2 regions of the Shewanella sp. QJM3NY_23 genome follow, and region 1 is predicted to be linked to the other one. Evidence: riboswitches for the same ligand, from Rfam matches in the RefSeq annotation. Region 1 holds a riboswitch; the other holds the start of a gene.

Region 1 (4,430 bases):
GCTAGCGCCTAAAACCCATGACGCTTTATAACTCAGGTTTACAGCTGAATATCAGTGCTTTACAGCTCAAATACATGGGTCATCACTTTATACAGCTCGGTGCCTTGATAAACCGAGGCCGAAGCAAAATGCAAAATCGGCACGCACGCTTGCGATAAGCATAAAGGGGTTAATGTAGACCCACAGCCATACTGATCCACCCGCAAAATAGTCGCTAAAGGCGAACCTGCGGCTAATGGCTCGCCTAACTTGGCCGTATACTCCACCATGCCCCCCATGGGTGAGTGGTATTTTTTATAGTCACGAAGATAACAAGCATATCGCGCCATCTTAGCGGGCAAAATGGGGGAGGCAACCACACCGCGATGACTCAAATACGCCATGATCCCGTCGGCATCGAGGCGTGCATCGGCGAGATCGATATGCTCTTGCGAGCCCAGCTCCAAGGTAAACGCAGATACAGGTACCGCTAATTCTCGCCCCTGCGTTGCTAGGTACTGACACAATTGCCACCAAGGATAAAATATCGATTCATCCATCGCCCCGCCAAACTCATTAGGAATAAATAGCGTATGGGCTATCGAAAATAACCTCGCGGCCTCACTATCATATTCGGGACAATAAAGATGTTTGCAGGCCTTGGGCCCGGTGTGCAGATCCAACACGATATCCGCTTGATGCCCTAAATGCTGCAGAGTGACCGCTTGGCGATGCCCCGTCGTCACGCCCCACTCATGCTGCAGACGCTGCTGACAGCTATCAATCAACATGGCGCGATAAGCCGCCACCAAGGCGTTATCATCTAACTCGGCATGCTGTCGATACCAAGCGGCCATATCGATATGATGATTTAAGTATTCGCGATTCCAATTCACCCCGGTTATCGGGTCAAAACGCCCAAGGGTAAACTCACCACTTTTTTGGTTAATCCCCAAAGGATTGGCGAGTGGCACCAAGGTGACACTGCCAAGCAACTCGCAGTTTTCCAGTTGCTGCATTAACTGATAAATCACCGCATTGCCCTGCACCTCGGCGCCATGCACATTCGCCTGAATATAGACACTCGGCCCACGAATAACGGCTGGCGTAAACTGAAAAATGGGCAACTCGAGATCTTGCCCTGTCGCCAATTCTCCAATTTTCAACGTGCTACGGCTCGGTTTCATCGTTCGCCTTCAAACAGATTTTCATGTAGCGAGCGTACCACCTGCGCCGCCTCACTTTCGGCGACCAATACACATAGGTTGTGTGGGCTAGCCCCTTGGCAGATCATGCGCACATTATGCGGCTCTAGCACCTCAAACACTCGGCGGCACACCCCTGGAGTAGAGGCAATTTTATTGCCCACTATCGCCACTAAGGCTAAATCCTCTTCCACACGCACCCGGCAATGTTGCGATAACTCTTGTAATAGCGCTTCGCTGAGCAAATTGTTACCAGCCGAATCAGAGCCGGTTTTATCTAAGGTCAGCGATACGTTAACTTCCGATGTCGTGATCAAATCGACACTTATTTTGTGCCTTGCCAGTGTAGCAAAGGTCTCCGCCAAGAAACCTTGCGCATGCAGCATCTGCAAACTGTGTAGATTCAGTAAGGTTTGATCGCGGCGCACGGCCACGGCGCGGTAAATAGGCTCGTCACTCACTTGATGACGTATCCAAGTACCGCCACGTTCAGGCTCTTTGCTCGAGCCCACAAACACCTGAATTTTTTGTCTTACCGCAGGTAAAATGGTCGCAGGATGCAGCACCTTAGCGCCAAAAGTCGCCATTTCAGCGGCTTCATTAAAACTAATTTCGGCGATGGGCTGCGCATTGGGGGCCAAGCGCGGATCGGTAGTGTAAATCCCGGCCACATCGGTCCAAATTTCGACAGCCGATGCCTTAAGAGCCTCGGCCAATAATGCCGCCGAGTAATCGCTACCGCCGCGCCCTAAGGTGGTGGTGGCGCCCTGTGCATCGGCACCAATAAAACCTTGAGTGACAATACGCTGCTCGGCCAGCAGCGGGGCTAAATGCGCTGCACATAAGGCTGCAACCTGCTCAATTTGAGGCTCAGCACGGCCAAAATGACTGTCGGTGCGCATCACTTGGCGTACATCAAAGGCTGACGCCGCCTCACCTTTTTCACGTAGCACGGCAGCAAACAGCGCCGCTGAACATTGCTCTCCTTGCGCTAACAACTCATCCATGGTGGCTTTGCAGCGTTCATGGCTCAAAGATTCACTTAACATAGCGATACGACTGAGCACGCTATCGAGATGAGCCGCAACTTCAGCCGGACGACCGAGGCGGTCAAGGATTTGGTATTGGATTGAGGCAATCTGCGTAAGTAGCTGTTGACGTCGCTCGTCATCGAGTTGCGCTTGAGTCAACTCCACCAGCAAATTGGTGACGCCGCTAGAGGCACTCACGACCACAATACGTGTATTAGGATTGGCAATAATGATGTCGGCACAGCGACTCATTGCTGTGTAATCAGCAACGGATGTACCACCGAATTTAGCTACGACAATCGACATTAGCCCACCTCAACGACATTGAAGCGGTAACAAGACACGACAAGAATAGATAACATGATAAACCTCCGAACTTACTTCGTTCGAAGAGCCTGGTGCAAAGATTACGCACCCCAAGACGGGAAATAGCGATCACCACCAGAAGCTCTCCACCAAAAAACAGGTGACAATCGACAGGATTCAGCCATATCGACCGATAAACAAACGAAACCAAACACTTGTCTATCTCGGCGTTAATCTCCATCATAAGCAATCGTCAGAGTTTGGCCTCTTCATGCTTACTACCTAGTTAACGCTCCTCTTCTGTATCTCAAGCGCATTGACGCACAAGATGGTTGAAAATTAGCAAATATCTGTCTAATAAGTCAACGATATTTATTCAATATGAGTAAATATTCTTTCAGGGTCGCCGCCACGTTTACAAACAGCGCTAAGATTGGATATCGGGTAAATCACTGACCAGACAAACCCGCGCCGAAAAAGCCCCCATGGTCAGCTCGGGGTAATTAAGCAAGCAAGGCACCAATTGCAACTGATCGCCTTCAACAAAATAGATCGCATTTTGATTAAACTGCGTGCCCAGCGCCACCGCTAATGACTTCTCTATTGGAACAGCCCAGCTTTTTTCCATATGGCGGCGGTCATAAGAGGCCCCGATTATGGCACGATAAGGGCGCTTAAGTTCGATGATATGTCGCTGTAACTGCCTATCTAAGAGACGATTTTGAGAGGCTGACAAGACTCGCCCCCTTGGATTGTGTGCGGTGATAATGGCGAAAGATAAAGCGGGAGAAAAACCTTGGGTCAATAGAAATTGGGTATGCTGATAACTGTGCCAAAAATGGTCATCTATGCTACTCATTAGTCGAACATTCCTAAATTAGCGTGCAATAATTATAGTTAAATCATCTCATCTGCCTAGATCAAACAGATTATATCTCTGTTAAATTATAATTAATGACCATAAAATCAAAAGATTAGCTATGAAAAATTGATTGACGTCAAATCTAAACGTAAATTTGTTAACATTTCATTTGTTAACAAATGACTAAAACGAGTACAATATGTCGGTTGATTCACTTCCACTCGTCAAGCATGAACGACTTTTGTTACGCCATGTCCTGGTCACTGTAATGAAAAGTTGTCAATTTCCTATAGATATTAGCGATTTTGTCGCTTTAATATTGAAACTTGAAAATTTTCGATAGTTAAAGGAACTATTTCCTACTATTGTTAATCGTAGTGGATACAGTTAGCGCATCTTTTTTCAACAACAAAGAGATACGCATACCTTACTAATCATGAAGTGTGTTGCGGTTTCAGTCGTTTTAGTGAAAGCACCTACGTGACTCGGTAATTTTCAACATGACAAGTTAGGGCGCAACCGCACACCGCGCTCATGGTTAGCACAGATGTAAATAAATATTAGGTAGATAAATATGCAAAATCCGCACATTCTGATCGTAGAAGATGAAGCCGTTACCCGGAACACGCTGAGAAGTATTTTTGAGGCTGAAGGATATGTGGTAACTGAAGCCAATGACGGCGCAGAAATGCATAAAGCAATGCAAGAAAACAAGATCAATCTCGTCGTTATGGATATTAATCTTCCAGGCAAGAATGGTCTTTTGTTGGCACGTGAACTTCGTGAAATAAACAATATCGGTCTAATCTTCCTAACGGGCCGTGATAACGAAGTTGACAAGATCTTGGGTCTTGAAATTGGTGCAGATGATTACATCACTAAGCCATTCAACCCACGTGAGCTAACAATTCGTGCACGTAATTTGTTAACCCGTGTTAATAGCACAGGTGTAGAAACAGAAGAAAAGAGCGCGGTAGAATACTACCGTTTCAACGGCTGGAGCTTAGAAATTAACAGCCGTTCATTGGTTAGCCCACAGGGCGAGTC
Region 2 (4,430 bases), 1.9 Mb from region 1:
TTTTATATTGACGTTTTGTTGTCATTTTTTGTTTGTAGATTTCTCGTTGCGTTCTTGTTGACGTTAACGTCAACAGCACGTAAAGTGGCTTAAGTTTGTGATAGTTTTGCTATGCACTTTTTTATTCAACATAAAAAGATGGTAAGAAGGAAGCCTTATGAAAGTATTGGTGCCAGTTAAACGCGTCGTCGATGCCAATGTGAAGGTCAGGGTGAATGCTGACAATAGCAACGTCGATACCGCAAATCTTAAAATGGCGATTAACCCATTTTGTGAAATTGCCGTAGAAGAAGCGGTTCGGTTAAAAGAAGCGGGTATTGTTACTGAAATCGTCGTGGCAACCATAGGCCCTAAGGCTGCGCAAGAACAACTGCGAACCGCCATGGCATTGGGTGCTGACCGTGGTATTCATGTAGAAACCGACGAAGCTCTCGCGCCGCTTTCCATTGCCAAGCTGCTTAATGCGATTCAGAACCAAGAGCAAGCGCAGCTTATTTTACTGGGCAAGCAATCTATTGACGGCGATAACAATCAGACCGGCCAGATGTTGGCAGCATTAACTGGCATGCCGCAAGCGACTTTTGCTTCAGAGGTGAAGGTCGAGGGTGAAACTGTGGTGGTGACTCGTGAAATCGACGGCGGATTGCAAACGCTGAAGATGCCACTGCCAGCCATCATTACGACAGATCTACGTTTGAACGAGCCTCGCTACGCTAAATTACCCAATATTATGAAAGCAAAACGTAAGCCACTGGAGACTATCACTGTCGACAGTCTTGGCGTTGAGCTAAAGCAACATCAAAGCGTGTTAAAAGTCACTCCACCTGCACAGCGCAAGGCGGGCGTGATGGTGGCTTCTGTTGAGGAGCTGGTTGAAAAGCTAAAAAATGAAGCGAAGGTGATCTAATGGCGATTCTAGTAATAGCAGAACATGATAACGCGAGTCTAAAACTAGACACGGCCAAAGTGGTGGCGTGTGCACACCAAATTGGTAGCGATGTGGATCTATTAGTCGCCGGTGAAAACTGTGCAACTGTGGTCGAGGCGGCTAAGCAATTGAGCGGTGTCCGCAGTGTATTAGTGGCAGACAATGGTGCTTATGCCCATGGCATCGCCGAAAACTTAGGGGCGTTAGTGGTCTCTATCGCCAACGATTATCAACATATTTTGGCTTCGGCCTCGAGCCTAGGTAAAGATGTGCTTCCTCGCGTGGCTGCCTTGCTTGATGTAGCACAACTGTCTGAAGTGGTTGAAGTTGTCAGTGAAGATACCTTTGTGCGGCCAATTTATGCGGGTAGCGCTATGGCAACCGTGCAGAGTTTAGATGCCATCAAAGTGATGACCGTACGCGTGAGTGCATTTGATGCCGTAAGCAATGATGGCGCAGCAGCCGAGCAAACTCTTGGTGGTGTTTTTACCAGTAATGTTGAATTTGTTTCACAAACATTGACTGAATCAGAGCGCCCAGATTTAGGCGCTGCATCGGTTGTGGTGTCGGGCGGCCGTGCAATGGGCAGTGCTGAGAATTTTGCGATATTAGAGCAGCTTGCCGATAAATTGGGTGGCGCTTTAGGGGCATCTCGTGCGGCGGTTGATGCGGGTTATGTGCCTAACGATCTACAAGTGGGGCAAACGGGTAAGATTGTTGCGCCAGATCTGTATATTGCCGTTGGGATCTCGGGCGCGATTCAACACCTGGCTGGGATGAAAGATTCTAAGGTGATTGTGGCCATTAACAAGGATCCTGAGGCGCCGATTTTCCAAGTGGCCGATTATGGTTTAGAAGCCGATCTGTTTGATGCAGTACCTAAGTTGGTGGCACTTCTTTAATAAATTGTAAGTACTTAGTGAACATCTTGGTGTTCATTTAAAACTTAGTGTGATATAGATCACGTTGGGCGGCTTTAAGGTAGCATCCTTAAAGCCGCTTGTGTTTTTATGTGCGTCACGCCTGCCGATAGTGAAATTGGTCTGGCGTCCTGAGACGTAGAGGTGCATTAAATATTAGTAGTATTCGTTAGGGTGATGCCGTACAGCGAATAGGAAAGGATTTGATGCCGAAGTGGTCGAGTTCATCAAAGCTCACTGCTGGGGCTGTCATCGAATAGAGGCAGCACTGCCATAGTGCTTTTTATCCGGAATGATAAAAAGAAGGTATACCGACAACTGGTATCACTATGGAGCGCTACTGATAGGACAGGTGTAATATCTTTTGCTATATCCCACCAGTTCAGTTGCCCTCCATTCGTAATTTAACGAAGACAATATAAAACAATGACAACTTTGAGTTACGCCGATTCGGCGCTTTCCTTGCTGCCCCCTGTGGTGGCTATTTTACTGGCGATTTTTACTCGTCGAGTATTACTTTCGCTTGGGGTGGGCATTCTACTTGGGGCGGTCTTTATCACCGATTACTCCGTAGTAGACTCAGGACAATACCTTGCCCAGCAGGTGACAGGATTATTTTGGGACGATGGCGCCCTAAATAGTTGGAATGTCTATCTTCTTGGCTTCCTTATCTTGCTAGGGATGATCACTGCATTGATCACTGTCAGCGGCGCTGCTAAGGCATTTGCCGATTGGGCTCGTCAGCATATTCGTAATAAACGAGATGCTAAGTTGCTGACCATGTTTTTAGGTTGCGTGGTTTTTATTGACGATTATTTCAATAGTTTAGTTGTCGGCAGTGTGGCAAGACCGTTAACGGATCGCTATTACATTTCGCGCAGTAAACTGGCCTATCTGCTGGATTCGACCGCAGCTCCTATCTGCGTTATCTCACCAGTGTCGAGTTGGGGCGCGTATATTATTGCGCTGATTGGCGGTATTTTAACGGCACATGGTTTTGCCGATACCGGGCATCTAAGCGTGTTTATTCAGATGATCCCGATGAATTTCTACGCCATCTTTGCGCTGTTACTCCTATTATGTGTTGCCTTTATGGGGCTCGATGTTGGCCCCATGCGCCAGCATGAGCTTAACGCCCAAAAGGGCCATCTTTATGATGAATCTAAAGGGTTACCACCAGGGGCCAATAGCGATCTGCCTGAAGCCGATTCGGGGAAAATTTCAGGATTATTTTTACCCATTACCGTACTGGTTGCCGCCACTATCTATTTTATGATCAGCAGCGGTGCCGATGCGTTAACTGCCGAAAATCTGCCATTTACCTTAATTGGCGCCTTTGAAAAGACCGATGTGGCTTCATCACTGTTTTTCGGGGCGATCATTGGCTTGGTGGCCACATTACTCTTAGTGCTCAGTCAAGGCTTAGATAAATCATTAATCCTTAAAGGGATGATTGCGGGCGCACGCTCTATGTTACCTGCTATCTATATCTTACTGTTTGCCTGGACGATTGCCGGTGTGATTGGTCAGATGGAAACGGGTAAATATATGGCCAGCCTAGCCACGGGTAATATCCCCTTTGCATTACTGCCAGCGGTATTATTTATTTTGGCCGGATTGACCGCGTTTTCAACGGGCACCAGCTGGGGCACGTTCGGCATCATGTTGCCGATTGCCGCCGATATGGCCATGGGCACCCACACCAATATGATGCTACCTATGCTGGCAGCTGTATTAGCGGGCGCGGTATTTGGCGATCACTGCTCACCGATTTCCGATACCACTATTTTGTCGTCAACAGGCGCCAATTGTCATCACATTGACCATGTATTAACTCAGTTACCTTACGCGCTTATTGTCGCCGGGATAAGCTTAGGTGGCTATGTGGTGCTAGGCTTTACCGAATCGCTGGCTGCAGGCTTAGGTGCCAGCAGTGTGCTGTTTGTGATAAGTGTAATTGTGCTTCGCTATCAAGCTGCTAAACCAACGATATAATCATGACTCGCTACGGCGAAATCAGTGATAAAAAATGCCGCTAATCATAGCGGCATTTTTATGGGCGTTGCATGAATAGCTTTAGTTTAAACCACGACGCTTAAGTAACGCTTCTGTAGTCGGTGCTTGTCCACGGAAGGCTTTGTAGGCTTCCATTGGTGGCACGCTGTTGCCCACTTCACGAATGGTTTTGCGGTACTTCATGCCAATTTCACGATTTAAGCCACCTTGGGTTTGCACGTAGGCGAACGCATCGGCCGCTAAGATCTCACTCCACATATAGGCGTAGTAACTGGCCGAGTATCCACCTGGGAAGGCATGAGCAAAATAGGTCGATTTGTAACGTGGTGGTACGGCAGCGATATTGATGCCATGTTTTTCCAGCGCTTTAGCTTCGAAACTCGCTACATCTTGTAATGGTGCGTCAGCAGGTAGCGAGTGCCATTCTAAATCTACTAATGCGGCGGCCATATACTCTAGGGTATCGAAGCCTTGATTGAAGCTGCGCGATTTAAGTAATTTTTGAAGCAGTTCATCAGGGATCACTTCACCTGTCTCATAGTGCTTAGCATAGTTAGCTAACACCT

What was found. Region 1 has a riboswitch for lysine ahead of lysC (lysine-sensitive aspartokinase 3). Riboswitches for the same ligand answer to the same signal wherever they lie in the genome.
Region 2: another riboswitch for lysine. It lies ahead of AC0VXX_RS06545 (Na+/H+ antiporter NhaC family protein); the one in region 1 lies ahead of lysC (lysine-sensitive aspartokinase 3).

Annotation. Positions count from the first base shown of each region.
Region 1 covers NZ_CM149657.1:3,310,372-3,314,801, forward strand. The annotation lists gene AC0VXX_RS14695 (succinylglutamate desuccinylase/aspartoacylase family protein) at 60-1,166, opposite strand; gene lysC (lysine-sensitive aspartokinase 3) at 1,163-2,521, opposite strand; lysine riboswitch at 2,653-2,829, opposite strand; gene AC0VXX_RS14705 (DUF3293 domain-containing protein) at 2,949-3,380, opposite strand; gene arcA (two-component system response regulator ArcA) at 3,958-4,430, shown strand, end outside.
Region 2 covers NZ_CM149657.1:1,412,033-1,416,462, forward strand. The annotation lists gene AC0VXX_RS06535 (electron transfer flavoprotein subunit beta/FixA family protein) at 158-907, shown strand; gene AC0VXX_RS06540 (electron transfer flavoprotein subunit alpha/FixB family protein) at 907-1,830, shown strand; lysine riboswitch at 1,980-2,196, shown strand; gene AC0VXX_RS06545 (Na+/H+ antiporter NhaC family protein) at 2,275-3,843, shown strand; gene AC0VXX_RS06550 (M3 family metallopeptidase) at 3,925-4,430, opposite strand, start outside.